DNA from 2 places in the Priestia sp. FW507-14D1A genome. Region 2 is predicted to be linked to the other one. Evidence: a T-box and tRNA genes for the amino acid it is inferred to sense, from the RefSeq annotation. Region 2 holds a T-box; the other holds one or more tRNA genes.
What was found. The T-box of region 2 lies ahead of thrS (threonine--tRNA ligase). A T-box ahead of a tRNA ligase gene usually reads a tRNA of that ligase, here a tRNA-Thr.
Positions count from the first base shown of each region.

Region 1 (15,690 bases), on a different contig from region 2:
ATCCGAGTTAGTTTACACTTATAAACTACCAGTATTATCATTTTGCTTCAACAAAATTGACTTTGCTTTTATCACCTTTAATTTTTTTATGTACCCAAAACGGCAGATAAAGGACAAGAAAGCTAAGAATCATAATTCCTTCAATCCATACTAAATACCAAGGATGAGGTCCAAGAACATCCAGCAAGGAAGCGTGCTCTGGCTTTTTCATCATGTATAAATAATTCGCCCCGAGTAAACGATTCATGACATAGATAAAACCTCCGTACAGATTAACAACTACTACGCTTACCCATAAAGAACGAAACGTTGGCTCATATTTGCAGACAGCAATTAGCATACAGCAAGCAAGTACCACACCGCCATGCGATACATAAAACTGCACATAGCAAAACTGGGCATACGCATAGCCGCCAAGGTCTGGGGTAATCATCGCTTGAACAGAGCTGCTGATTCCGGCGAAGTACACAAAATAAAAAAGAAACCTGCTTTTGGTTATCAGCATAACAGCAGCCAGCAGCACGACTATATCACTGAGCTGAAGAGGCAAGGAAGTTTCAGCAGACCACCGATGACATCCGATTTCCCAAGCCTGGTAGGATGTTTCTGAAGCAATTAGAATAAGTGAAAGCAAAATAAACACAAACCTCTTTTTTCGCAGCTGCTTTCGACACAAAAAAATAAATGCTCCTATGATCACGATAATAGCTAAAGTTACAAGGTGTTCAACTGAAAAAAGCTGAAAGGAATGTTGTACAGGATGACACCTAAAAAATGAATTCATAAAAGCACCTTCCTTCCATCAGAAAACAAATTTGGTACCTTTAGCTTGTTCATAAGACCTCATTTTCATTAATGCTTCTCTCGCATTAAAAAGAGATTGAGACATAACGAAATCACGTCAATCTAAAGATGGACCAATGGTGTAAATGATCGAATATGAATCAACTGCTACAAACAACTAAACTAAAAAGATCCGAACGATTCATCATTCGGATCTTCTTTCAACTAACATACTGTTGTCCTAGCTTTTTTCTTCGTTTTCACTCTTTAATTAATCCTTTTTTCACTAAGAATTGATGAGCAACTTCTTCAGCCGTTTTTCCTTTCGCATTTACTTGATAGTTCATTTCACGCATTTCGTCATCACTGATTTTACCGCCCAGTTGATTTAAGATTTTTTTCAGTTCAGGGTGCTCTTTTAGCGTATCTTCACGAAGCACAGGCGCTCCTTGATACGGAGGGAAGAACTGCTGATCGTCTTTTAAGACTTTTAAACCAAACTGTTTGATTTCAGGGTCCGTTGCGTAAGCATCAAGCATGTTAATATCGCCTTTTTCTACAGCGCGATAGCGAAGCTTCGGCTCCATCGTTTTAATATTCGGGAAGGTAAGACCATATTCTTTTTGAATGCCTACATAGCCGTCTTCACGATCTTTAAACTCAAGCGTAAATCCTGCTTTTACTTTATCTGTTGCATTTGCCAAATCTGAAACAGTCGTTAGATTGTTTTCTTTGGCAAATTCTTTTGTCACGGTCAATGTGTACGTATTATTAAACTTCATTGGATCTAAATAGACAAGGCCGAATTTCTTTTGAAATCCTTCTTTTGCCTGCTTGTACACCTCTGTTTCATCTTTGCTGTCCGGCTGTTCCTTTAGATGCGTCACAATGGCTGTACCCGTATATTCAGGGTACAAATCAATTTCCTTGTTACGCAGAGCCTCAAATACAAATACCGTTTTCCCAAGCGACGAACGAAGATTTACTTTCATATCGGTTTGATCTTCAATTAATTCTTTGTACATATTAATTAAAATATCTTGTTCTGCACCAATTTTCCCTCCGATAACAAGGTCTGGTTTTGTTGCGCTCATCGCTGCAAACGGAGAAACAAGAATGAGTATTAATACGAGGATCATAATAAACGAGCGTTTTTTGGACCCTTTTTTAGCTGAGTGTTCAATCGTTCGCAGAATTCCATCAAAAATAAGCGCTAATAATGCTGCTGGAATGGCTCCTAATAAAATCAAACTATTATCGCTTCGGTCAATACCAAGCAAAATTAAGCTTCCGAGTCCGCCCGCTCCGATAAGAGCCACGATTGTTGCTGTACCAATAATGAGTACCATCGCTGTGCGAATTCCGGCCATAATGACAGGAAGCGCTAGAGGAAGTTCTACTTTAATTAATCGTCTCCATGAGTTCATCCCCATGGCTTTGGATGCTTCAATTAAAGATGGGTCCACTTCTTTAATTCCGGTATATGTATTTCGTACAATAGGAAGAAGCGAATATAAAAACAGTGCAATAACCGCGGGAAAGGTTCCAATTCCGACAAGAGGAATCAGTAATCCTAATAAAGCGAGTGAAGGAATGGTTTGCAGTACGGCTGTTACACCAATGATCGGTTCAGCAATGCGGTCATGCCTCGTTAAGTACAGTCCGAGCGGCACTGAAATTAATACGGCGATAACAAGAGCCAGTACTGAAATTTGAATGTGTTCAAGAAGAGCTTGAAACAGTGCATCTCCTCGTTGATCTAATAATGTGCTTAGTGCATTCATTACAGCGTTCCTCCTTCTTTCGTTTTATCAGAAAGAAACGCTAATAGAGTTTTGCGCGTTACAACGCCAATACGTTTGCTCCCTTTTTTCACGGCTATTGCTTCATGGTCGTAAAGGGCGTCCATTGCCTGCTGAACAGTAGCGGTTGAAGCTAGCTCTTCAGTAGGTTCTACGTCTGGCTGTTCACTTTCTTTGACAAACATATCCAATGTCTCAAATAAAGTATTTCCTTGATTCCCAATAAATGTTTTTACAAATTCATTTTTAGGCTTTTGAATGAATTCCTCAGGGGTTCCAACTTGAACAATTTCCCCATCTTTCATTAGGCAGATACGATCTCCAAGCGTCATGGCTTCGCTCATATCGTGCGTAACAAACACAAATGTTTTTTTGATTTTTTCTTTTAAGCTAATAACATCTTGCTGAAGCTGTTCGCGGCTTAACGGATCGAGGGCACTAAAGGGTTCGTCCATTAAAATAACGGGGGGATCAGCTGCGAGGGCACGTGCTACACCTACACGTTGCTGCTGGCCACCTGAGAGCTCAGACGGCTTTCGGTTTCGATACTGCTTCGGGTCTAGTCCTACCAAGGTAAGCAGTTCATCAATACGCGTTTTGATTTTGTTTTTCTTCCAATGCTTCATCTCGGGTACAATGGCTATATTTTCAGCAATGGTCATATGAGGAAAAAGAGCAATCTGCTGCAGGACATAGCCAATGTTCCAGCGCAGCTCATGTATGTTGTGGTCCGATACGAGCTTATCTTTTATGTATAGTTCTCCTTCGGTAATATCATGGAGACGGTTAATCATTTTTAAGGTGGTTGTTTTCCCACATCCACTCGGACCAATTAAAACGAAAAACTCTCCTTCTTTAATTTCTAGATTAATATTTTTCACGGCGGTCGTACCGTCTGGATATTGCTTTGACACATTCTTAAACGTAATCAAATTATCGTTCACACTCCCTGTTGAAATTTAAGCCCTAGTTTCGTGTACCCAATACTTAGAGGCAATAAACATTCTTTTAAGAATATTTCTAAATATGATTCATAAGACATAGTGGGAAAGATACACATATTTTCTCACAGCCTCCTAGTAAGGCTATCAAACTGTTAAAGTTTTCACAAGGCAGGAAAGAATAATTTGGAGAATAATTTTAAAGCCGACACAAATAAAAAAACCTTCTTTCAACAAGAAAGAAGGTTTTTTAGTATGCTAGCGACAGGGATCGAACCTGCGACCTCTTGCTTACCATGCAAGTGCTCTACCTACTGAGCTACACCAGCGTCTTGGAAAATTATATCACGTTTAAATTCATTTAGGAAGCGCTTTTTTAATTTTTTTTATTGATATATTCTCTAATTTGCGTCTTCTGAAATTCTCACTTTCTACAAAGTTCCATATTTTATGTTAGAACTCCTTACATAAATTGTGTGAATTTTCTTTTTTTATATTACCCTTAGTAAAAGAGCTTACAAAAGAAGGGAAGAAAATAGATGGAACAACAACCAACCATGACAAAATCAAAAACGGCAACTCCCTACCCAAGAGACTGCACGTTCAGCCTGGAAGATTGGACGACGCTCGCTAAGTATTGGTACCCCGTCGCACGCTGCAGTGATGTAACAGAGAAACCAACGTCCGTAAAACTGCTAGATGTAAATCTAGTTCTATACCGTACCACACGCAAAGTAGTAGCAGCTCGTGATTTATGCGTTCACCGAGGCACCCCGCTTAGCATGGGCTGGGTGGAAGATGATGAAATTGTCTGTCCTTACCACGGCTTCCGCTATGCAACGGACGGCGCATGCACGTCGATTCCAGCTCACCCTGATGCCAACATTTCTCCCCGCTTGTGTATGGCCGTCTATCCAGTTATTGAACGATTTGGATTAGTGTGGACTTCCCTGACAGGAGAACAAGATAACCTGCCTTACTTCGATGCGTGGGAGGATCCTGATTTTCAGCAGATTGTTTGTCCGAGCTTTGATATCATGGGTTCGGCCGGTCGTCAAATGGAAGGCTTTTTAGACGTAGCTCATTTTGCCTGGGTTCACACGGACACATTTGGTGATCGAAACAACGCCTTTGTGCCTAAATATAAAGTAAGCGATACAGATTATGGGCTTCATGTAGAATATACAAGCACCGTGAGCAATTATTCCAAAGAACAGCAGCATTTAAATCCACCTGATTTTAAATGGCTTCGCGTCTTTGATGTTTATCCGCCGTTTACAGCTACGCTAAAAGTATACTTCCCAGAAGGCGCAGAGCTGTGGATTATGAATGCAGTCTCTCCTATTTCAGCCCGCGAAACACGTTTATTCGCACCAATCGCTCGAAACTTTGACAAAGATTCTCCCGTTGAAGGTGTGTATGACTTTAACCTTCGGGTCTTTGACGAAGACCGTGAAATGGTTGAAAACCAAAAACCTGAGGACTTGCCTTTAGACCTGCAGATGGAAGCGCATATTATGGCTGATCAAACGTCCATCGGCTACCGGAAATTATTAAAGAAAATGGGCTTAAGCTTTAGATATACAAGCTAAAGAAATCCCCGCTGTCTCAGCGGGGATTTCTTTTTCATTTAGCAAACTGCTCGCGTCCTGCTTTTTCCTTTACCACTTCATCTTCACTTGCCGGCATTGCGCGTTTCATAAACAATGAAAGAATTAAGGCAACCACCACTAGTACTACTGAGACGGCAAACGCATCGTTAATCCCTTGTACCATTGCCTGCATCCCAATCTGTTCTTTCATTTGAGCTGCCCCGGCTGCGGTTGCATTCGCTGCTCCCGCTCCGCTCATTGCATCTTGAGCGAGCTCTTTTGCATGCGTAGCTGTACGGTTTGACATCACCGTTACTAAAAGAGCCGAACCAATAGCTCCCGATACTTGTTGAAGCGTGTTATTCATCGCAGTACCATGAGGATTAAAGCGCTGCGGCAGCTGATTTAATCCGTTTGTCATAACCGGCATCATCACCATAGACATTCCGAACATGCGAAGCGTGTAAAGCGTAATAAGCGTTGTATACGTCGTATCAAGCTCTAAGTTACTGAAGAAATACGTCGTAACGGCTGTAATCGTTAGACCCGTTACAGCTAGTGCACGCGCTCCGAATTTATCAAATAATTTCCCGGTTATCGGTGACATCACGCCCATTAGCAGCGCACCTGGAAGCATTAGTAATCCTGAATGAAGCGGAGAAATGCCTCGTACCGTTTGAACATAAATTGGCATTAGCAGCATGGCTGAGAATAATGCCATTGTGATCACCATTGAAATCGTTGATGATAAAGCAAACATTGGATATTTAAAAATGCGGAATTCAAGCATAGGTGTTTTAAGCTTGAACTGACGCGTAATAAATAAAATCAGAGCCACAGCTCCTACGATAATCGTGCCGTACACTTCCACAGAATCCCAGCCTTTATCCCCTGCTGAGCTAAATCCGTATAGAAGTCCTCCAAATCCAATTGTAGATAACAAAAGAGATAAAAAATCCAAATTGATTTCCACTTTTTCTTTTTTGTCTTTTAATAGAAAGAAAGCCCCTATTAATACAATTGCAGCGATTGGCGTAACAAGGTGGAACAGCATTCTCCATTCATAGTGTTCAATTAGCCACCCTGATAAGGTAGGGCCAATTGCCGGAGCAAAAATCATAACTAAACCGAAAATCCCCATCGCAGCTCCGCGTTTTTCTAACGGAAAACTTGTGAGCAATACGTTCATTAAAAGCGGCATCATAATGGCTGCGCCTGATGCTTGGATAATACGAGCGGTTAACAAGACCGAAAATACGGGCGAAGCACCGGCAAGTATTGTTCCTGCTGTAAATAAAGTCATCGCCGTTAAAAATAAGCCTCTGACAGAATAGCGCTGAATTAAAAAAGCGGTAGTTGGAATCATAATACCATTCACTAACATATAACCAGTAGAAAGCCACTGGACAGTTGACGTTGTCACATCTAAGTCTTTCATAATAGACGGAAGCGCCACATTTAATAACGTTTCATTCAACAATGAGATAAAAGCGCCAATTAACAAAATAGCAATTATGCCATAAGGCGGCTTTTCCATTTGATTTATCGATTGACTCATTATTGTACCTCCTTATACTATAAGTTCATTTTTTTAGACATATGTTCTACATAGAGTATATTATACTGTGAGTTCAATTTATGCAAGCGAAAAATCTTGCGTTCATGTCCTTTATTTTATCGACTTTTTCAGTTCTATAATCCTTTTATATCAATATATTGTCGTGATATCGTCCATTTTTTGAAAAGAACATTTGTGTAAACGTTTTAAATCATGTATCATAAAGTTGGACCATGAGTCTAATTTTACATTCAGGTGATAATAATGAATAACCGAAAAGAGCAAGTTGTAAAAAATGCACACCATCTCTTCGTTGAAAAAGGATTTCAAGCTACATCTATTCAAGACATCATTGATTATAGCGGCATTTCGAAAGGAACATTCTACAACTATTTTTCTTCAAAAAATGAATTATTAATCGCTGTTTTTACCTGGCTTCATACAACAATTGAACAAGAGCGGAATCAGCTGCTGGTTGGTAAAAGCCTGACCGATGTAGATGTATTTGTTAAACAGATTGATGCACAGATGAAAAACCATCATAAACATAAATTTTTCACATTACTTGAAGAAGTATTTGTTTCCAATGATCCCGATTTAAAAGCATACATAAAAAGAACCCAGTTTGTTGAAGTAAACTGGTTTTACAAGCGGTTCATTGATTTATTTGGACAAGAAAAGAAACCGTACCTGCTAGATTGTGCAATTATGTTTCTTGGCATGCTTCATCGCAACTTTCACTATAATTTTATGGTTAACGGCACAAATACTGACCCACATGAGATCATAAGCTACAGTGTCAAGCGCCTGCTTCCTCTTGTAGACGAAGTAGCAAATTCAAGAGACATTTTGCTCGATCCGCAAACGATTAAAGAATGGCTTCCATCTTGCCCCAATACTAAAAATCAAATAGAACAGGACATTTCCGCAGCACTTATCGATTTAAAAAAACAGGTTCACAAACAATTTACGGATGAATTCGAACGTCAAAAATGCACAGAGCTTATTAGTTTTATTGAAGAAGAGCTGTTTAAACAATCAAATCCCCGCAAGTTTGTTGTTGATAGTGCCCTTCAATCGTTAAAGCAGCTGTCTGTCGACGAAAGTAAGACAACGCTAGAGGATTTACAGACGATGATTGATCAGTATGTGAGTGAACTTCATTAAAAAGAGGTTAAGACGTAACTAAATCATTCCAATTTAAAGTCGAATAAATGGGATACATGAGCTGAATCGCTTGAGAAATCGCAGTTAATTTCCGTGCAAGACTTCGCTTTCTGCGGGCGGCCGGTAAGCCTCCTCGTCGCGTACGCTCCTGTGGGCTCTCACCTGTGCCGCTTTTCCTGCAAGAGTCTTCGCCTTGCCCTCCCATCAACCGCTAGAAGCGACTAAATAGATGAAACCTACATTTACCCTGCCAATGAAAAAATCCGAATGCGTTTGATTCTCCCTCAAGAATCAAACGCATTCGGATCTTCCTTCAACTAAATAACTTTTGTCCCGACCTTTTTATTCACAAAGTGGAAACTCAAGTGAAAAGCACGTTTCTTTTCCTTTTACGCTAGACACACTCACTTTTCCCTTCATATAATGAATAATGCTGAAAGATACCATCGTTCCAAGTCCCGTACCTTTTTCTTTTGTTGTAAAATACGGTTCACCTAGCCGGTTGATTTGTTCTTGCGTCATGCCGCAGCCCGTATCAATAATATCCACAATAACAGCTCCGCCTTCTTTTCCTACTTTAATAGTTAACGTGCCTCCGTCTTGCATCGCTTCAATACTATTTTTAAATAAATTGATTAAACACTGCTGAAGCTTTCTTCTTTCTCCCATTACGAAGCACTTCACTTCTTCATCAAATGTAAAATCAATCGCGACTCCATTCATATTAGCAAGAGGAGTCATAATATGGGTGACGTGATGAATCTCTTCTGAAATATTCATTTTTTCATTTCGTTCTGGTGCAGAATTGGCAAACAGCAAGTAATCATCAATGATTTCTTTTGCGCGGTCTAGTTCATTAATCGCAATGGAAATGTAGCGTTTTTTAGCAGGTTCTTTTTCATCTTCTTGCAGCATTTGCATAAATCCTCTGCTTGCCGTTAGAGGATTTCGTACTTCATGAGAGATGCTGGCAGCTAAATGACTGACAATTTCTAGTTTCTCTGCTTTCATCAGGCGCTGCAGCACTAGTAAATTTGCCCGTATCGCTTCCCACAGTATGGTAATTACAAACATGCCTGCTACATCTAAAATCGCGAATTGAACCCACACGCTAATAGGAATGCTTGTGACGTGCAAGACAAAAATAGATACAAGCATAGCTAATAAAGAACCGATTATACTAAGACAGGTGCTCACGATAATTCTATTTTTTAATGAGAAATGTAAAAAGTATTTTGTTAGGAAAAATAAAGGAATGGATAAAATCGGAAGAGCAATTAATGTTGATAAAAACCCTACATCATACCCGCCAATTAGCAAGCGCAGCAGTAAAATAAAGACAAAAAGCAAGCTTCCTAGCGGCCAGCCTCCATATAACGTTCCTAAAATATAAGGAATTCTTCGAAGATCCATTCGATAGTCATCCGGGACATAAGCTCCGTTAACCGGAAACAAAAGGCAGAAGGTAATAGCTAAAATCGGAAATACCGCGATATAACGATCTTTCCACCAATGAATTTTTTTAGCATACTTGATTAAATAAAACATCTGTACTAAAAACAGCGCCAATAAAATAAATAAAAAATTAATTAACAAATCTTTCGTGACAAAACTCATGCATTCACCGGTCTTTCAAATGAGATAAAAATAAACTCTTTTATTGCATTTACATTTGTAACACAAATTAGAGCGTAATCATAGATAAATAAACGTATTCTATTTACTTTTTTACAACTTCCTATCACTTTATCGTCCGTTCCCTAAAATAGTGAAGGCTAAGAAAACCTTTTCAACTTCACTAAAAATATTCAGAATTTTATTTACATATGAGCTACAATGCTCTATAATCAGATCAATGTACTTGGTTTTGAGAGTAGGAGGACGAAATATGGAACTATCAATTACCTTAATGGGATTATTCGTTGGAACCCTTGTAGGCTTAACGGGGGTTGGAGGTGCCGCTTTATTAACACCTTTACTGATTGTTCTCGGCATTAACCCTTCCATTGCCGTAGGAACAGATCTTGTCTACAATTCTATCACAAAATTATTCGGAGTCGCTCAGCACTACAAACAGCGAACCATTAACTTTAAATTAGCAAAATATTTAGCCTTCGGAAGTATTCCGAGCGCTGTGCTGGCTATTGTCACACTTCATGCATTTCCATCTTTTCACGAGCATCAAGAAACGATTATTAAGCACGCTCTTGGATACGTCATGACACTGGTTGCCATTTCAATTATCTTTCGCGTCTTTTTCGATAAATTAATTCGTCCAAATCGATTTCAGGAAATGGACTTAAATCAGAAAAAAGGATTAACAATCGGAATTGGCGTAGTCTTTGGATTCATTGTCGGACTAACATCGATTGGTTCGGGCTCATTATTTGCGATTGCGATGCTGTACTTATTTAAGCTCAAAACATCTGAGCTGGTTGGAACTGATATTGCACACGCGTTTCTTCTCGTTACGGTGGCTGGTATTTTAAATGCAAGCTTTGGAAGCGTGGATTACATGTTGACTGCTAACCTATTAACTGGATCTATTCCAGGTGTGTTAATCGGAAGCCGTTTATCAACGAAAGTGCCTTCAAGACCGCTTCAAGCCATTATGGCAACCATCATTCTAATTAGCGGAATTAAATTAATTTAACTAATAAAAAGCACATGCCTTTGCATGTGCTTTTTATTAGTTTTTTTAAAGATCTGCATTAAAAATAATAATGTTTTAAACCACTTCCTTTCCCTTCTTATACACTTCAACTAATATTTTTATTGAATTTTAGTCAAAGAGACCAATGACACTCCAAACAACCTTACGTTAAAATGTAAAAAAACATTACATCTATTGTGATATTTTAAAAATTGTACGACGAAGGGAGAACACATGACACAAGCAGCGGCAAAAAGTAAGCAAAAACCTTTTTATAAAGGTCTTTTCTTTCAAATTATGATGGCAATTGTACTTGGAATAGCTGTAGGATATCTGTGGCCAAGCTTTGGAAATGCTGTGAAACCGATTGGAGACGGTTTTATTAAGCTTATCAAAATGCTGATTGCTCCTCTTATTTTTGGAGTAGTCGTTGTTGGAATTGCCAAGGTTGGAAACATTAAAACAGTTGGGCGTATCGGCGGAAAAACCATTCTTTACTTCGAAATTGTCACAACATTCGCTCTATTGATCGGTCTATTAGTAGCAAACGTAATGAATCCCGGCACCGGTATGAATGTTGATCCTTCAAGCTTAAGCACAAGCGAAGTAGACGCGAAGACTAACGGCTCCGAACTTCCGAGTGAAGGTGATTTTTTTCTTAATATGATTCCAGACAGTGCAGTTGGTGCTTTTTCAAGCAACTCCATGCTTCAAGTACTTTTAATTTCTTGTTTGTTTGGCATCGCGCTTGTCCATATAGGTGGAAAAACAGCAGAGACCCTTTTAAATGTATTGGAAAAAGTAAATGATGTGTTGTTTAAAATTATGGGATACATTATGAAATTAACGGCTCTTGCCACGTTTAGTGCCATGGCATTTGCAGTTAGTCAGTACGGTCTTGGAACACTTGCTGCATTCGGAAAGCTATTTATCGCTATGACAATTGCTTGTCTCGCATTTGTTCTCGTTTTAGCTGTTATTTTACGAATCTATTTAAAATTAAGTTTGTGGAAAGTCATTCTATATATACGAGAAGAAATTATGCTGGCATTTGCTACGGGTTCCACTGAAGCCGTTATGCCGCAGCTCATGGATAAATTCGAACAAGCAGGATGCAACAAAGCAGTCGTTGGCCTTGTTGTACCTACGGGCTATTCGTTTAATCTAGACGGTGCTTCCATTTACTTGTCTCTTGCCCTCGTCTTTTTAGCACAAGCAACGGGCGTGGATTTGAGCCTCACTGATCAGCTTTTAATGCTTGGTGTTCTTCTTCTTACATCTAAAGGAATGGCTGGCATTCCAGGCTCAGCCTTTGTTGCTCTCTCTGCTACTGCAGCAGCAACCGGATCCATTCCCGTAGCAGCCGTTGCTCTGATGCTCGCTCCTGATCGCTTTATGGGTAATTACCGGACCACAGTTAATATTATTGGTTATGCAGTAGCTGCTTTTATTATCGCACAATGGGAAAATTTATTAGATCTACAAAAAGCAAATGATGTGCTGGACGGAAAAATTGCGTATCAGCCCAAAAATGCTGAAATTTCTCTCCCAGAGAGTATTCCAGCCGCCAATGAAAAAGCAATTTAACAAAAAAATTTCCTGGCCGAGACAAGTCTATTTTGCTTGTTTTTCGGGCAGGAATTTAATTGTTACATGAAAGGCCTTTTGCTGAAACTTATTTTCTTCGAGTATTTTATATACCATTTGTTTAATCGTTTCTTGCGTTTTGGCATCAGCTGAAACGGAAGGCTCCATATACACATCCAGCTCTACTCTGTCTTTTGAATAAAGGGAAGAATTCACGCCCCTTGATTCATAGCCCGCTTCAGTTAAACCGCTGCTGATTTTATGCCAAATATCCAGTTTGTCCATTTGTTTAATAACAGGCTTTGCTTCTTCGTACACTTGTGCTTGCTGAGTCTTGAAAACTTCTTCTTTTTTAGTGAAAACTGCATACCCTGAACCTACTACTAAAAACGTCATAATAGCAAATGCTCGCATCCTTTTCATTCTCTCACCTCATTTAGAGATATAGATTATAAATATGCGAATAATTGCTGCAGTATGACGGCTTGTATCTCTACTTCTTTTCTACGATACTCAGCAGTCGTTCAGAACCGGCTTCTACTTCTTCTCTCATACTGTCAAAAAGCTCTTGCACCGTTGGGATACTATCAATCAGTCCAACGACTTGGCCTGCCCATCCATAGCCTTCATCAATTTTATTTTCATAAATATACCTGCAGTTTGCCCCTCCGCTAATGACGTCTTTTAACTCTTCGTACCTCTCTCCTTGCTCCTCACGCTTAATAATGTCAAGAGTGTAGTGGGACTTCAATACGCGTCCAGGTGCTCCGAACGAACGTTTAATAACCACAGTATCGGTTTCTTTCGCTTCTATAATGGCTTGTTTATACGCATCATGGGCATCTACACATTCTTTTGTCGCAATAAAACGTGTTCCCATTTCTATCCCTTCAGCGCCTAATGATAGCGCTGCCAATAATCCTTGTCCGTTTCCAATCCCTCCGCTTGCTAGGACCGGAATTGACACAGCCGCAGCTACTCGAGGAATTAATACCATTGTGCCTAGATCCTCACGTCCGATATGTCCTCCTGCTTCTTGCCCCACTGCCATGACAGCATCTGCTCCCAGCTTCTCAGCTTTTTGAGCTTGACGCACGTTGGCTACCAGTACGAGCGTTTTAATTCCCGTTCCTTTTATTCTCTCAAAAATAGGTGCGGGATTTGCTCCTGTTATGGAAACAACCGGCACACTTTCTCCTACTGCTACGTCGAGAAGTTCTTTATAAGAACCTTCTGTTTGACCTCCAACAGCAAAATTAACGCCAAAAGGACGCGAAGTTAAAGAACGTACTTTTTTAATTTCAGCTCGAAGTTTCTCAGGTGTTCGGAGCGTCATAGCCGTAATTTGTCCAAGCCCGCCTGCATTTGAGACAGCAGCCGCAAGTTCTGCGTACGCTAAATACGCAAGACCTCCTTGTACAATTGGATATTGAATCCCTAATAAATCTGTTACCCGTGTTTTCATCTATGTATCCCCTCTCCTTTTATTTTTGTATTTATGAATACTTATTCATAATCATAACAAGAAAATAACGGATTTCCTACGAAAAAATTCCAACATTTCTGTTTGCTTCAACTTTTGATAGGGTACACATTTTGTAATGATTATTAACTGAAGATCAAGGAGGAAGACATGTATGACAAAAAAGCACCCTGTAAATGAAAAAAGCAAGCAAGAACAGCTCGAGCAGTTTAAAACAGATGATCGAAACCAAGCGCTCACAACCAATCAAGGGTTAAAGCTTTCCGAAGATGAATTTTCTTTGACAGCAGGTGAACGCGGTCCAACCCTTATGGAAGACTTTCATTTCCGTGAAAAAATGACGCATTTTGACCACGAGCGCATTCCTGAACGCATCGTTCATGCACGAGGCTTTGCTGCTCACGGAGAATTTGAACTGTATGACTCGCTCAGTGAATATACAAAAGCTAAATTTTTACAGAATCCGTCTGTAAAAACACCTGTATTTGTCCGTTTTTCTACTGTAGCAGGTTCTAAAGGTTCAGCTGAAACGGTGCGCGACGCCCGTGGTTTTGCAACAAAATTTTATACAGAAGAAGGAAACTATGACTTAGTTGGAAATAACATTCCCGTGTTCTTTATCCAAGATGCGATCAAATTCCCAGATTTAATTCACGCTGTTAAGCCTGAGCCACACAATGAAATGCCGCAGGCAGCTTCAGCACATGATACGTTTTGGGATTTTGTCGCCAATAACCAAGAGTCTGCTCACATGGTCATGTGGTCAATGTCAGACCGTGCAATTCCACGCAGTTTGCGTATGATGGAAGGCTTCGGCGTACATACTTTTCGCTTAGTTAATGCAGAAGGAAAAGCTCATTTTGTCAAATTCCACTGGAAGCCTGTGCTCGGAACGCATTCCCTTGTTTGGGACGAGGCTCAAACAATTTCTGGGAAAGACCCTGATTTTCATCGCCGCGATTTATGGGAATCGATTGAAAACGGAGACTATCCTGAATATGAGCTAGGCATTCAAATCATAGATGAAGAAGATGAATTTAAGTTCGACTTTGACATTCTCGATCCAACTAAGCTTTGGCCAGAAGAAGACATTCCCGTCAAATTGGTTGGAAAAATGACCTTAAATCGAAATGTAGACAACGTATTTGCCGAAACGGAACAAGTCGCATTCCATCCGGGGCATGTGGTACCGGGAATTGATTTTTCCAATGACCCTCTCTTACAAGGAAGATTGTTTTCATACACGGATACCCAGCTTATTCGTCTTGGCGGTCCGAATTTTCACGAACTTCCAATCAACCGTCCAGTATGCCCGTTTCATAACAATCAACGAGACGGTTACGGACGTCAAACGATTAACAAAGGGCCTGTCAGCTATCACAGAAACTCTCTAGCAGCCAATACCCCGGCTCCTGTACCAGAGTCAGAGGGCGGTTATGCTCACTATCAAGAAAAAGTGGAAGGAAGAAAAGTTCGAAGCCGAAGCGAAAGTTTTAAAGACCACTTTTCACAGGCAACGCTATTTTGGAATAGCATGAGCGACACTGAAAAAGAGCATATTATCAGTGCTTTTAGCTTTGAGCTTGGAAAAGTGAAAAGCAAGTCTGTTCAGCAGCAAGTTGTTGATATGTTTGCCAACGTCAGTACAGTGCTAGCTAAACAAGTAGCACAAGCGATTGGTGCAACGCCTCCATCAGGAACAGACGCGCCAGTGACCAAGTCATCTCCGGCTCTTAGTCAGGAACAGACGATTAAAAAGCCGAATACGCGTAAAGTAGCTGTCATTGTAGCGAATGACTTTAGCAGTGACCTACCACAAGTGTTAAACAGTTTAAAACAACAGGGCATTCAGCCTGAAATTGTAAGCACGACCCTCCAAAACGTAAAAGGAACAGACGGGTCAGAACTTGAAGTACAGCACACGTTCTTAACAAGTGATTCTGTTTTATTCGATGCGGTTTATGTTGTCGGAAGCGCCTCGGCTGATGAGAAGTTTCGTAAAGAAGCACTGACGTTTGCTCAAGAAGCATTCGAGCATTTTAAACCAATTGGCGCGACGGATGAAGGTGTTAAGTGGCTAAAAGCTGCTGGTTTAGATAGCAGTCCCGGTGTCGTAACTGGAGA
Region 1 covers NZ_JBYSWQ010000001.1:608,861-624,550, forward strand. The annotation lists gene AC3WJG_RS03630 (YwaF family protein) at 38-784, opposite strand; gene AC3WJG_RS03635 (ABC transporter permease/substrate-binding protein) at 1,044-2,567, opposite strand; gene AC3WJG_RS03640 (ABC transporter ATP-binding protein) at 2,567-3,517, opposite strand; tRNA gene AC3WJG_RS03645 (tRNA-Thr) at 3,783-3,855, opposite strand; gene AC3WJG_RS03650 (Rieske 2Fe-2S domain-containing protein) at 4,066-5,118, shown strand; gene AC3WJG_RS03655 (DHA2 family efflux MFS transporter permease subunit) at 5,153-6,676, opposite strand; gene AC3WJG_RS03660 (TetR/AcrR family transcriptional regulator) at 6,941-7,843, shown strand; gene AC3WJG_RS03665 (hypothetical protein) at 7,851-8,048, opposite strand; gene AC3WJG_RS03670 (ATP-binding protein) at 8,186-9,460, opposite strand; gene AC3WJG_RS03675 (sulfite exporter TauE/SafE family protein) at 9,732-10,496, shown strand; gene AC3WJG_RS03680 (cation:dicarboxylate symporter family transporter) at 10,731-12,083, shown strand; gene AC3WJG_RS03685 (hypothetical protein) at 12,111-12,506, opposite strand; gene AC3WJG_RS03690 (NAD(P)H-dependent flavin oxidoreductase) at 12,577-13,548, opposite strand; gene AC3WJG_RS03695 (catalase) at 13,721-15,690, shown strand, end outside.
Region 1: it has a tRNA-Thr gene. The T-box ahead of thrS (threonine--tRNA ligase) is inferred to sense a tRNA for this amino acid. The anticodon was not compared.

Region 2 (15,690 bases):
AGTTCCTGTTGTAGAGAGCTGAGTGCTGACAAGCTGCAGCTGTTGATTAATTTGAGCTAATCCGTCTGCAGCAGGTGCAAGTGACCCTCCAGATTTCTCTTTAGAAGCAGAACCCGTTTGGTCAGCTATTTGATTTAGCCCTTTTTCAACATCACTTAATCCTTTTTCTACATCTCCGATTCCTTTAACAGCATCTTTGATTCCGTCTGATACGGAGCCTAGCTGTGAATTAACGTATAAATCATCAATCTTTTCTCCGGTAGGCTGTGTGATAGTCATAACAGAATCTACGTGATCCACTTTTTCAATTGCTTTGCTTATATTTCCTAAATAAGGAATAACATCTGCCTTTGTTAACTCTTTATCTCCTTTAATAATAACATTGACAGGAAACGCTTTTCCTTCTCCGAGTGCATCACTGATAGCGTTTAGTCCTTTTATAGATTTATAATCACTGCTTATTTCAGCAGTAGAATCAAACGATACTTTTGAGTCGTACGTTACAATAAAAGGCACGGTAATAATCGCTGTAATGACTAAAAACACGAACGGTCGCGCCACTGCCTTTTTCCCTAAAAAGCCCCACAGCTTATTATCGCTATGAGAAGCCACTTTTTTAGACGGCCAAAATAATTTTTCTCCAAGCGTAACCATAAAAAGTGGAAGCAGAGTAAATAAAATGACTAGCAGTACACCTACCCCCACTGCTACTCCGACAGCCGACTGGAAAATGGCAAACTTGGCAAATCCAATGGCTGCAAACCCAATAAATACAGCAATTCCACTGATAAATAACGTTCTTCCTGCTGTACGATAAGCCGTGATCGTGGCCTCTACTTTATCATGTCCGTTTGCCAATTCTTCACGGAAACGATTAAGTAAAAGGATGCAGTAATCCGTACCAATTCCAAACAAAATAGCTACTAAGAACGTTTGCGTGAACGTTGAGATTGGAAAATCGACATTTTTAACTAAAATCCCTAGTAACGATTGACTGATTAAGTATGTGATTCCCACAATTAAAATAGGAATAAACGGCGTCACGACTGAACGGAAAACGAGTAAAAGCAAACCTAAAATCAAAAAGATAGTAATAAACTCAGTTTTCTTTAACCCTTCTTCTGAACTATGTGCAAAATCCTGATTAATAAGAGATGCACCCGTTACATATGCCGTAGTGTCTTTTGGCACGCTATCATAAATCTGATTTGCTATTTTTTCAACTTTTTCATCCGATCCACTGACAGTAACCGGAACTAAAACGGTTTTTTTGTCTTTAGACATTAATTGATTACGAACATCTTGATCATCTGTTAAAGGCGTTGTGACATCTTTTACACCTTTAATTTTCTCTGTCTTATCAATGATTTTCTGTATTTGTTTCTCACTATCTTTATCTAATGCGTTATCTAACTTGATAACCATGCTGATGGTATTACTGTCTTCTCCAGCATTTTTTAGAATTTGGCTGGCTCTGGATGAAACGGCATCGTCGGGAAGCTGAGACTGTCCTTTTTCACTTGCGAGCTTTGTTAAATTTGGTGACGTTAGCATCAATATAACTGTTAAAGCTAAAATAAAGGCAGCAATCACCCACTTAAATTTTACGATAAATTTCATTCTTTGCTTTCCCCTTTTGTAGTTAACTTTTCTTTTGCCATTGTAAGAATTTCGATAAATGTATCTATTTTTTCTTCTTCTACATCATCAAACAAATTTTCAATGATACTAAAACACGCGGCATTTCCGTCATTTATTACTTTTTCTCCTTCAGCCGTAATCTTAATAAGCTTAGAACGTTTATCGCTCTCTAGTTCATTAGTGTCCCACTCCACAAGCCCTTTTTCGAGCAGCTTTTTGATTCGATTCGAAATAGCACTTTTATGAACACCTTGCAAGACAGCAAGACTGCCAGGTGAAGATGGACCTTTAATCATTAAACTATTTAACAAATCAAACTGCTGCCTAGAGACATGTTCAAAGAGGTTATGGCTGAGCTCTCTATGAATTACTTCTGTTCCTACAAACAGCACTTCTTCAAAAAGTTCTACAGCTTGATATAACTTGCTTTTTGTCACTTCTTTCCCTCCTTTGCTCATTTAGTTTATAGGTATAAACTATTCGACTTTAAAAATAGTTTATAGGACTAAACTTTATTCTGTCAATAAATTTATGTCTGACTGTCTTCATATATGATAAAGATAAATAGAAATCTCGAAAGATACCGCTTACATCAGCTTTTTTGGTTGTCAAAGCCCCCTCACTTAAGTATTATTAGTAATTGACTTCTTTTCAAGGAGATATAAATTTTATACACAGAAAGGGTGATCACACATGAATACAATGCATGCTAATAAGCAGGTCAGTAAGAAAGATTCCTTTCCAATTGCTCTCATCTCATTGACTCTTGGAGCTTTTGCTATTGGAATGACGGAATTTGTTATTATGGGGATACTGCCTAACGTTGCGGAAGACCTTCATGTTAGCATTTCGACTGCTGGACAGCTAATTACAAGCTATGCTTTAGGAGTAGCAATCGGCGCGCCAATTTTAACCATTTTTACTCATCGACTTCCTCAAAAGCTTCTGCTTTGTTTACTTATGCTTTTATTTATTCTCGGAAATGCAATTGCTATTATTGCACCCAGCTATGGAATTTTAATGGGAGCTCGTTTAGTTACGGCATTATGTCACGGTACTTTCTTTGGAGTAGGCGCTGTTATTGCTTCACGGCTCGTAAAACCTCATAAACGTGCAAGTGCTGTCGCAACGATGATGGCAGGTTTAACCATTGCAAATATCATTGGCGTTCCTGTGGGAACATTCATTGGCCAACACTTAGGCTGGAGAGCTTCGTTTGGGGCTATTACGATCATGGGGATTATTGCATTTATCGGTATTATTCTGTTTATCCCAAAGCTTGGTCAAGACAAATTAACGGGTCTAAAACAGCAGTTTGCTGCTTTTACTCAACCAAAACTTCTTGTGATGCTTCTTTTAAGCGCGATAGGATGCGGCAGTTTATTTACTGTATTTACGTACATTACACCGCTTCTTGAAGACGTTACAGGAGTAAGTGAACATAGTGTTACGTGGATACTTGTATTATATGGATGCGGCGTTACGCTCGGAAATGTTGTTGGAGGGAAGCTAGCAGACTGGAAGTTAATGCCTTCGGTTGTAGGTATATTTGCTTTTCTTTGTATTGTGCTGACTATTTTTACGTTTACCGTTAAAAGCCCAACAGCAGCTATTATCACGCTGTTTTTCTGGGGAGCAGCAGCATTTGCTGTAATGCCTGGTATTCAAGTGAAAATTATGAACTTAGCACAGGAAGCACCTGCTTTAGCTTCTACTTCGAATCACTCATTTGCTAACTTAGGAAATGCTTTTGGCGCCTTTTTCGGAGGCGTAATTATTAACCATATGGGACTTACTTCACTTCCTTGGGTTGGCGCCATTTTTATAGGAACGGCTTTTGTTATTAGCACTTGTCTTTTTATTGTGGAAACACGCAAAAAACATAGTGAACAATCGTCCTGACTGTCTAACAACTGAACAAAAAGCAAAAAAAGAGCCTTTCTTGGATGAAAGGCTCTTTTTTTGCTAGCTCGCTTTTTTCATTTCTTTACTTGTTAATCGACTGTGTTTACGAGAATAACCTATATACACAAATATACCAAGCACAATCCATATGCTAAAATACAGCCATGTTGTTTTAGGAAGATTAATCATTAAAAATAAACAAGATAATACAGATAAAATTGGTAAAATCGGGACAAACGGCATTGTAAATCCGCGTTTTAAAGTTGGATGCGTTTTACGTAAGATGATAATGCTGACGCCCACCATGCCGAAAGTTAAAAGAGCACCGATATTTGCTAAATTCGCAAGTTCTTTTAGATCAATAAACCCTGAAATTAACGCTCCGATAATCCCTACTAGCCAAGTGGAAAGAGTCGGAACTCCTGTTTTCTCATTTGTTTTAGCAAATGCTTTTGGCAGCAAGCCGTCGCGGCTCATTGAGAATAAAATGCGTGTTGCTGCATAAATGTAGGCGAAAATAACAGCCATGATTCCAATGACAGCTCCTGCAGCAATAATTCCTGCCACTGCATTTTGTCCTACTGAATGAAGAACATAGGCCATTGCTTCTGGAACGTTCAGTTCCTTATAAGAAACAACCCCTGTCATAACAAGGCATACTGCTACATAAATAATCGTGCAGATCACGAGTGAACTAATAATTCCAATGGGCAAATTACGCTGCGGATTCTTTACTTCTTCTGCTGATGTAGATAAGGCATCAAAACCTAAGAAAGCAAAAAATACGGCCGCACCCCCTGTCACAACACCTTCAATTCCATAAGGCATAAAAGGTGTCCAATTAGACGGTTTTACATAAAAAGCTCCTACAATAATAAAAAGAAGGATAATAAACAATTTAACAAGCACCATAAAGTTGTTCACTTTTTTACTTTCTTTTGTTCCTCTTGAAAGCAGCCATGTAATAAGAAGCGTAATACAAATAGCAGGAAGGTTTACTAGACCTCCATTTGCAGGGATTGTAATCAATTCTTTTGGCAGTGAAAAACCAAATCCTTCTAAAAAGTTGTTAAAATAAGAAGACCAGCCGTTTGCTACTGCTGACATTGTTAACAAGTAGACCGAAAGCAACGTCCAGCCCATTAAGTGTGCTACCACTTCGCCGATGGTTGCATATGTATAGGTGTAAACGCTACCAGATACAGGTATAGTTGAAGCAAATTCTGCATAGCACAGCGCTGCAAAACCGCATACAATAGAAGCCAATATAAAAGAAAAAATAACGGCTGGTCCAGCATCGTTAGCAGCTACTAAGCCTGTTAATACCAAAACCCCCGTTCCGATTACGGCTCCAATACCAAGAAGAGTCAAATCGAATGCTCCTAATGTTTTGACTAGAGATTTGTTTTGACTTTGTTCTAATAATTGCTCGATTGACTTCTTTTTAAATAGTTTTCCCATTGCACTCTCTCCTCTCTGTTGCCACTCATCCATTAAAACTTGAAAATAACTTCTTTTCCCATTGGGCTGCGCGTTTTCACTTCAGATACAGAAGTAATTATATAGAAATAATTACTAACTTGTCTATTAGTATACTAATATCATTATATATATTTCAAGAGTTTTTGTAAGCGATTTCTTAGTATTGCTCTGTTTTGGATTTATAAACTAAATAAAGAGATTATCATTGTGCGTACGTATAATAAGTTTGAATAAAAATAATATTCTAAAAATTTTTTTTAGATATTTTTAGATATTTTTTTACTAACTATCTTCAGATATAAATTCCTGACATAGAGATTATTTACAGAACGATGAATGTTTTATCTTACCGGGTGTTATAATGATGAAAACTGAAGTGTATGAAGGGCGGAGAAAGATGATTAACTTACTTATTGGCTGTATTTTACTAGCATTAGGAGTATACTTTATGTTTAAATTTCTTTTTTACTCTCCTTCTAAAAAGAAGCGAGAGCAGCAAAACATGAACAAACCATCAGGTGAGGATTCAGCTTCATCCCGTACAAACGATTCGAATGGAATAAGATAAATTTTTTTATAAAATACCGGCGTTTGTCTAAGGCAAAAGTTATACTGCTGATATATATTATCTTATACCCTTCTAGTTCAATATTCCCTTCATTTTGGTGTGAGACAAAATGAAGGGAATCACTATCCGACTTAAAAAATCGGATTTTTCTATTTAGTAAGGTAAATAGCTTCAATACACTCTGTTTGAATTCTTTTCTTTATTCAAGTGTACAGCTGCCTCTTCCACACTTACTGTTCCTATATTTTTCTTCCCGTGCTTTCGCATAGCAAGCGATTCATTTTCCACTTCTTTATCTCCTATCACAGCCATATAAGGAACTTTTAGCATTTCTGCTTCTCGAATTTTCAGCCCTGTTTTTTCAATGCGATCATCTACTTCAACACGATACCCTTTTAACTCCAACTCGTGTTTCACTTTATATGCATATTCCACGTGCGGCGGTGCAATAGGCAAAAGCTTAAATTGAACAGGAGCCAGCCAAAGAGGAAATTGACCTTCGTAATGTTCAATCAAGATGGCCATAAATCGTTCAACGGAACCGTATATAGCGCGGTGAATCATTACGGGACGATGCGGTTTATTGTCTTCTCCAATATACATACAGTCAAACTTCTCCGGCATTAAGAAATCAAGCTGAACTGTTCCGCACTGCCAGCTGCGACCTAAGGAATCTAAAATATGAAAATCGATTTTCGGCCCATAAAAAGCTCCGTCTCCTTCATTTACCTGATAGTCTAAGCCTTTTTCACTTAACACAGATTGAAGCGCCTTTTCTGCTTGGTTCCATGTTTCAATATCTCCCATGAATTTTTCAGGTCGTGTGGATAGCTCCACTTTGTAATCGAAGCCAAAATGTGAGTAAAAGTCATGGATAAACGCTAGAATGCGGCTAATTTCAGCTTGGATCTGACTGAGCTTTACGAATAAATGAGCGTCGTCCTGTGTGAATGAACGGACTCTTAGCAAGCCGTTTAAAGACCCAGAAAGCTCGTGACGATGAACTAATCCAAGCTCTGCGTATCGAATCGGAAGTTCTCGGTAGCTTCTTCGCTTGCTGTTAAACAATAAAATGGCTCCCGGACAATTCATCGGTTTAATCGCATAGTTTTGTTTGTCAACATTTGAAAAATATATATTCTCATGATAGTGCTCCCAGTGCCCTGATTGTTCCCAGAGCTCCTGTTTCATCATGATGGGTGTTTTTATTTCTTGATAGCCTGCTTTATAATGCTTTTGTTTCCAGTAATTTTCTAACTCATTTCGAACAATCATTCCGTTAGTTAAGAAAAACGGCATACCAGGAGCTTCTTCCATTGACATAAACAGCTCCAGTTCTTGACCTAACTTTTGATGATTTCGCTTTTCTGCTTCCATTTGTTTTGACATGTTCATTCCTCCAATATGTTTTTATTCAACAAAAAAAACCGCATTCATCCCTAGTAAAGGGACGAATGCGGCCGTGGTACCACCCTAATTTCGTAAAATACTTATACGTATTTTACGCTTAAAAAGATAACGGTTTTACCGGGTGCGGTTTCAGTGTATACACATTCCCCGCCGCAGCTCCAAGGTGGTAAATTCATTTCGTTTTCTAAGGGTTCTCAGCCAGTGACCCTACTCTCTGTAAAGAAAATTCAAAAATGATTCATGTCCTTTTCATTGCTTGTATATTCTTTTTTCTACAAAAAAACCGCACTCATCCCTAGTGAAGGGACGAATGCGGCCGTGGTACCACCCTAATTCCGTAAAATACCCATACGTATTTTACGCTTAAAAAGATAACGGTTTTACCGATTGCAGTTTCAGTTATGCACGTTCCCTGCAATAGCTCTAAGGTGGTAAATTAGATGATTTCTTAAGGGCTCTCAGCCAGTGGCCCTATTCTCTGCGAAGAAAACAGCATCTAATTCGTGTCCTTTTCATTGCCAAATACTGTTTATTAGTTGTTAAAAGCGATTATAGTGTATAAATTTAACAAAAGTCAAGAAGTAATTTTTATTTTTCAAATGGTATAGAATTACTTTATGCTTGAATTTTTGAAAAGTTACTTAAGAATACACGGACTGAAAAAGTTTTTTATTATACTATTAACGACTACATTCCATTCTTATTTTTACCTCTATTTTCACAGCAATAAAGGCGAAAAAGAAAGATGCTATAAGTCCTTATTTGTTTTATCTAAGCAGAATTAATGAAGTGAAACCAATACTACCCCAAACCAGAACAAGTAACCTAACACAAGTATCATCAAGTTTTTAATTTATATACTAAAATATTAAATACACCTTTTTCTGCTCACACAAATATTTAACTTGAATCCATAGAAACTATTTTTTATCTATCTTTAGACAAAAGCTCATTATGCATGCTTCCACTTTGCGGAAAAATCCGTTTTTTCCTAACTTGTTCTTTAAGAATAACATCAAGCTGCCGCTGAATTTTCCTTGTTTCATTTGTCGAAAAATACGGGTGAGCCAGATTTACTGTTTCTAACGGATCCTTGGTCAAATTGTACATTTCAATTTGATCAGGAACACGGGTTGTTTTAAGGGTAGTAAAACTTACAGGGTAATCTTCATATTGCTCTCCGTGAATGAATTCATCTTTTTCGTCAGCTGCTGACCAAAATTGCGGATTATCATGATAGCGAGCGTATTTCCAAATTTCCTTTCCTGCCGCTGACGAAAACTCGACAATGACCGCTTGAATGTGATTAGGCTGAACAACTGACGGGTAGCTTTCTCCTAAAAAATTTGTTTGGTGAAGTCCTTTTGTCGGGTCATCATCCGTCATGAAGAAAATCGGTGTTTGCTCTTGCTCAAGAGACGATTCTCCTCGAAGTATACCTGACAGGTCTCGCCCAACAAATGGATGTACTTCCGTATGACTTTTTTGTAATTGCTTTTGAACAGCGGAAGCATCGATATTAGCTAAACTAAGCATTGTCGGGATCAAGTCAACGTGACTAGTCATCAGGTCTGTACGTTGATAATTGGTAAACAAACATTTGTTGTGAATGAGAAGCGGAACGTGAATAGATTCTTCATACATGTTGTACCATTTTTGATGTAGTCCCCCGTGAGCTCCGAGCAAATCACCGTGATCAGACGTAAAAATAATAATTGTATTTTCATAGAACGAAGATTGTTCCATGGTCCGAAGAATTTTTAAAATTTGTGTATCAACATTTTTTTGCAGCTGATAATACAAGCGCCGGTAGAAGCTAGAATTTGGCGTTGGCTGCAGCGCTTTTGGATAGATGTATTTATAGCTGCTTTGAGCACTAGGCTTTGTTTGTAAAGATTCTCTAATGGTAGGCGGCGGATCGATGTTCGGAATCGTCTCATCAATAGAAAACTGAAACATAGGAAGGTGTTTGGTAATCGCTCCAAACAGCGCAATGTCATGCGGGTTCACAAACGAAGCTACCATGAGCCAAGGCTGCTCAGTCGCTTGATGTTCTAATCGTTGAAAAAGCTCTATGATTTCCTCTGCATATATTTCGTCTCGTCCGCTCACTCCAACGGCCGCAGATGAACCAGAATTGTGCGGGTTTCTCCCTTCCGGTTCTGGACCAATCCACCCTGAAAAACCAAACTTTTCAAGCTTATTAGCGCGTTGATAGAGGCATTCTTTTTCCGGATCCGGTATTCCTGTTTGCATCTGGTAGCTGGAAAAAACATTATGTGTTCCTGGAATTAAGATGTTCTCATCGGAAATGTGCCATTTTCCTTTATAAAAGGTTTGATACCCAGCCTGCTTAAAATAATCTCCCATCGTCGGGACGGTATTAGGCTGCAGCCAAAACATATCAGGATCTTGTGACTTCTTTGCGATACCTTGCGTTTGCGTAACTCCATGCAAGGAAGGATACTGCCCTGTAAACAATGTAGCTCGACTTGGTGAACAAGCTGTAGAGCCGACGTAGTGACGGGTAAATTCCATTCCATGCTGTTTTAAAAATTCATGTGCTTTTAAATGTTTTTTTCGCCACTTTTTTAGTTCTTTACTTTCATATAAGGGTGGAAACCGCTCCTCGTCCACGATAATCAACAAAAAATTAGGCTGTTTCTGCATGTTTACTCCTCCGCATGTTTATCAAATTTTCTGTATTGATAAACTATGTAAAAAGCACTTTTTTTAGAAGAACGGAGTACGGTTCATATCTTTTTATACCCAAACAAAAAAAGACTTGGAGGATTTCTCTAAGTCTTTCATAACTCGTTTCAATACGATATTCCTTATTTCTTGTAAGCTTTTAGCTGCTGATTTCGTTTATAGGTGCCAATGATACTAGGTATACCTACAATTATACTTATCATAAAACTCCACATCATGTAGCGCCAATCCCCTGTAAAAAGCGCTACTCCCATAAAAAAACGAGCTGACCAGCAAGAGCTAACCATGAAGCTATCCAAGCAAACATCATATTCTCTTTCACGTTATCACCTCATATTTTTAATTACAAATAACTTTTTATATTTTACCATAAAATTCTAATTTTAAAGGTTGTTCTACTGTTTATTTTATGTACATAACTAAAAAAGCTAATAGCAGCGCGCAGCTAGCCATTAGCTTTTTTATTATTTTGCAAATACATGATTTCCTATTTTAATTGTTTCTTGTTTTTGGCGCAGCCATTGATCTCCCGTTTTATCAGGATTAAAGAAGAATAATGAACCTTTTCCTTGACCTTGGAAGTTAATTGCTTCTTCTACAGCTTTTTTTGAATCTTTGTCTGCAGGGTTATTAATTTGACCGTTGCTGACCGGACTATACTGACCTTTTTGATAAATAACGCCTTTTACAGTGTCCGGGAATTTGCTGCTGTCGACTCTATTTAATACAACTGTCGCCACGGCTACTTTGCCTGCATAAGGCTCTCCTTTGGCTTCGGCTGATACGAGACGAGCTAATAATTCTTTATCATTTTTATTTACTTGAACGTGCTGTTCATGAGCGGGCGCTGCAGCAAATGCTGAGTAACCTGCACCAAAACTTGGGATAAGCATCGCTATAGCGATTACTAGTTTCTTTATCATAAAAATAAAAAGCCTCCTTGCTATTTCTTGACGTGGTTCATATGCTAGCAGAAATATAGGAGTCTTTCATTGCAAAAAATTATCCAATTCCAAAAGAAATTGGATGTTATTGTCTTCTTTAAACAATCTTTAGCTTATAAAGAATCCTTTATGATTACGTATGAGTTGCACTTCTAAATCTTAAAGAAATTCTATTTTTTCTGTTTAAAATATAAAGTTTGAACTGTATATTTCCTTAACTACTGAAGAAAGAATATCAATTCCTTTCTTTAACTCCTCATCTGTAGCAGTAAGACTTATACGAATGCACTCCCGGTTGTGAGAAGAAGATTGGCTGCCGTGAAAGAATGAGCCGCCTGGTACTACAATCAAGTTTTCTGCTTTTAATCTATTGTATAGATCGCTATCACTGAAAGGCAAACCTTCTAACCAAAGCCAGCCAAATAACGAACCTTCCGCTTTGTGCAAATACCAAGGAATATTATCCGGCATACGTGTAGTTAAAAGATTTTTTAAATAGTCATGTTTTTGTTTATAATGAGTTCTTATATAGTCAGCTGAAATTCCGGCTAACTGCCCGCTCTTTAAGGTGCTAGCCACCATTCGCTGACCTAACCTAGAAGAGTGAATCAAAATATTTGATTGAAATGCTTCCATTACTTTTATGAACTCACTTTTTCCTATAGCAATTCCTATTCTCTCTCCAGGCAATCCGGCTTTAGAAAGACTCATGCAGTGAATGATATTATCCTGTATGATTGGATCCATTTCAATAAAATTAATAGCAGGAAAAGGCGGTGCGTAAGCTGAATCAATTAGCAATGGAATGTGATAGTCCTTGCAAACTTGGGATATAAGCTGTACGGCTTCTTCAGAAAGGATGTTGCCGCTTGGGTTATTAGGTCTTGATAATACAACAGCTCCGATGTCTGGGTCCTGAGCTATTTTATCTTTAAATGCTTGTTTGTTAAATTCATAGCGAAACGTATGACGATCAAGCTTTGAAAGGATAGGAGGAATTCCTTCTATTACACCTTCCTCGAGCGCGACTCCACTATACCCAGCGTAATCTGGCAGCATAGGTATTAATGCTTTTTTTACTCTTCCTTCTTTACTTGTACCGCAAAACGAATTTAAAGCTAAAAAAAAGAGATTTTGACTTCCCGACGTGATCAAGACTTGTTCTCTGTCCAGTTTAATACGATAATTCGTAAAGAAGTATTCTCTTATGCAATCAATTAATTCATGCGTACCGTAACTAGAACCATATTGGCTAATCAAATTTTTTAATTGTTTGTCGTTCACAATATCTCTTAAAGCTTCTTCCCACATTTCATAAACTTGAGGGAGGATGGCGGGGTTGCCAGCGCTTAAATTCATATATTGATTGAGATTGGAATTGAGCACTTCTTGGATGTCATGCATAATAGCGCGAACGCCTACTTTATTAGTCATTTTGTTTCCTATTTTACTTAAATGCAAAGCAGTCACTAGTGCACCTTCTCCTTAAAGATTATGGTCATTGAATAGTAAGTATGGAACTTCAATCTTTTTATTTTGCTGATTAATAAAGTAATTGTCCGGGATAATAAATTTATCATCGTTCTCACTAGGTAATAAGTATTTTCGAACATAATGTTCAGCTTCTTCTTTATAGTCAAGGTCACTTTGAATCGTTTCAAGTTCTTCAATTTCTTTTACTAAAAGATCCAGTTCTTTTAAGCATATGTGTAAATCTAAGTAAGCATGGTCTCCTTTTCGGGATATTGAACGCCCGTTTGCAACTAGCCAGCTAAAAAGAAAAAAACCTGTTCCAGAATCAAAGTTTCGAGGTGCATTATGCTGACTAGGGTATCTTAAAAGTCGTTCAAAGAGAACAAATTCCGTTATCTCTTCCCAAAAAGGATATTTTTTTTTATGAAGAGTCAGCACCGTCTGGCAATCTACTTTAACTTCTTCTAGTATGCCTGCAAAAAAATTCATTTTCGCCTGTATATGTTGGTCAAAAGGTTTATTTCCGCAGTGATGGTAATAATCATGCAAATATCCCCAGATTACCCTTGCCTGATAAGTGTCTTCTCTATTCATAGTATGAGATTTAAAGTTGAAATCAGGAAAGATAGAAGACGCTCTTTTTAATGTATCCTCATTGTATATGCTGTGAAATTTATTAAAGAAAAATATCGCGAAGTTTTGACTTGTTACCTTTTCTTTTGTTTTTACATTCTCAGGGAAAAACACAATACACTTCCCTTCCATAAATCCTTGAGTACCAGCCAACAGCTTTAAAGATTCACATCCATTTTTAGGATGAGGAAGGTCTGCTTCGATGGATTTCATGATTTCAGGTTCATCGCGAACAGCGATAAAGGCTTCTAAATAAAAGCCTCTTTTTGTAGGGCCATTAGGCGTTACAATCGGTCCTAAAAAGAACGTCGCCTCCCCGTTTGCAGGCGGGCTATAAGCAATTAAAGTTTGATCAAAATAAGGAGCTTGATCGAGTCCTCTTTCAATCCAATCACATACGTCATTTTTTAATGCATTCCACACTTCAGGTAAATTTAAAGAGTTATATATTGTTTCAGTTTCAGCAACTACTTTTAATAAGAGCTCTCTAGCTTTTTCGTAATTTCTTTTGACCTCTCCATTTGGGCCCTGATATTTTCTTATCTCATATAGAGCAGGTACTATTTTATCGTTTAATAACTCCACTAAACTTTGAGTATGATTTTTTGTTAACATGATTAAAACACTCCTTTTTTAGAACAGCTACTTAGCAGAAAAATTTTTAGATGATGTAAGAGTAGAGTTATTTGTGTTTTTCTCTATTTGCTTTTTCAAGTTAATAAATATAACCCCTGCTATTACAAACGCTGTACCTATATAGACCTGTTTGTTTAATGTTTCACCTAAAAAGACAAATCCTACATATAAGGCGATAACCGGTGAAATAAATAAATGCGCTGTTGCTTTTGATATATGCCATTTTTTTAATAAATAAATATTAATAGAAAACCCTACGACCGACCCTATAATGGCCAAGTATAATAATGAGATAAGGCTAATCCCCGAGAAAGTGCGATTTCCATTTTCCACAAATAAACTAACGATCAGTAAACAAGCGCCTCCACTTAGCATCGAAAAAGAATTAAAGGTCATAATAGGCAAGGATTTTATGCGAGATTGAACTTGAACAGTTATAAAAGCAGAACCTAGCATAGCCATTAAAATGACGATCATGGCTACTATTTGAATCGCATTTCCCTGTATAAACAGCTGATTTCCAAATACAACGCTCATACCAATTAAGCACATAACTACACCTAGCTTTTGTCCTTTTGTAGCTGGTGTTCCTTTAAATAAGCGATTAAATAAAAGAGCAAACACTGAAATGCTGGCAGCTAAAACGGAAACAAGCCCGCTTGGCAAATAGACGGATGCCCAATAAACAGAACCAAACGGTAGAGCAAAATACAAAATTCCGTTTAATGCTGAAATGATTACTACTTCTTTTGAAACGGCCATTTTTTTTGTGAGTAAGAGGTAGAGGGCAATTATTAAACTAGCAATTAAAAACCTCATACCTGCTGACCATAGAGGCAAGCTATCTTTTAATCCAGTCTTTTGAAAAGCCCATGTCGTTCCTCCGATGACAGCTAATAGACAAAACAAAAGATGGACATGAATACGGGTTAATTTAGAAATCACTGTTTCACCTTATTTCTTTTTTTAAGTTGTGCCTATTTTCTTCCGTGGAGCGTAAAACACATCGGCACTTCTCCAAAATCTTTTACAACTGTTAACCCCTGCTCGTTAGCGGCTTTACTTGTTGTAATACATGCGTCTACCTTTCCTTCTAAGCAATCAATCGCCGCTTGAGCATTACTATTTACTAACTGAACATTAGGACTGATGGAATGAGCTAAATTAACAGGGGCAGGATGTGAAGCAATTAACAGGTTGTTGTTTGTTATCACCTCTTCTTTTGAGGCAAGCACCATGTTATACGTTGGCATAATAAAGCTATCTACTAGCTCTAAACTAGTTAAATTTTTGAACACAATATCATGTAAGCAAGGATATACAGCGCAGCCTAGAAGAGCAGAACTCTCTGTTTCTTTCACATGAACTAAAGCTTCTTCCAACGTTTGGTGCAAAAAGACCTGACCTTGTATGCTTTGGCGTTCAAACCACAGATAGCCTGCTTTTTCACAATTTGTTCCTTCAGGCCCTAAGGTATGGATAATGCTAATTTTTTGAAGCTGCTTATTTTTCTTACTAGACGACTCTGCAACTATCATAGCCTTTGATACCCCCTATGCGTTTACTTTATTTTTATAAACGATTTTTACTTTGTTATCTAAATAGCTGTAATACTGCTCACAGTCGGAATAAGAGTCATGAGTGGTTAAAATAAATCCAGGGTACCCTGAAAAGTGCGGATATGGTAAAATGTCTGTCCCTTTAGTTATAAATTGAATAACCCTTTTTACTTCAGTATCTCTACGCACGTCTTCTAAGCCTCGAATTTCTTTGAAAATCCCATGACCTTGCACAGGGATAATGTAGTTGCCCACCACTTTCTTTCGTTTTTTTTCATTTTTTAATACAGAAGGCTTTTCTCCTAATACATAGTAAAAAACTAGCTCCATATAGTTAATACCTGTACTTTCCTTTACGATATAATGAGAAATCCCAGATCCTCCAATGCGCGCTCCTATTTCAATTACATAAGGTTTTCCTGCTGGGTCTAGGCGTAATTCAATATGAGCCGGGCCATTCTCAATTCCTAAAGCATTTGCTGCTCTAGCTGCTTCTTGTGCAATAGATTGCCAAACGTTTTCTTCTAGCTGAGCTGGAGCTATATAAACACCTTCTTCAAAGAAAGGTCCTTTGGAATTTCCTTTATAACCTATAGAAAGTACATAAACTTCTCCTTCTACAGAAAACGTCTCAATAGCAAACTCTGGTCCGTCTATAAATTGTTCAATTACCATGCCCGTTTTATTTTTTGTGAATTTACTTAGGTCTTCTTCATTTACACGTCTC
Region 2 covers NZ_JBYSWQ010000003.1:19,447-35,136, reverse strand. The annotation lists gene AC3WJG_RS13715 (MMPL family transporter) at 1-1,620, opposite strand, end outside; gene AC3WJG_RS13710 (MarR family winged helix-turn-helix transcriptional regulator) at 1,617-2,078, opposite strand; gene AC3WJG_RS13705 (MFS transporter) at 2,335-3,543, shown strand; gene AC3WJG_RS13700 (amino acid permease) at 3,607-5,007, opposite strand; gene AC3WJG_RS13695 (hypothetical protein) at 5,390-5,596, shown strand; gene thrS (threonine--tRNA ligase) at 5,768-6,985, opposite strand; T-box leader at 7,040-7,268, opposite strand; T-box leader at 7,306-7,531, opposite strand; gene AC3WJG_RS13685 (sulfatase family protein) at 7,934-9,676, opposite strand; gene AC3WJG_RS13680 (cell wall hydrolase) at 10,183-10,641, opposite strand; gene AC3WJG_RS13675 (valine--pyruvate transaminase) at 10,846-12,132, opposite strand; gene AC3WJG_RS13670 (DUF6421 family protein) at 12,148-13,383, opposite strand; gene AC3WJG_RS13665 (DMT family transporter) at 13,411-14,349, opposite strand; gene AC3WJG_RS13660 (hypothetical protein) at 14,382-14,942, opposite strand; gene AC3WJG_RS13655 (ATP-grasp domain-containing protein) at 14,958-15,690, opposite strand, start outside.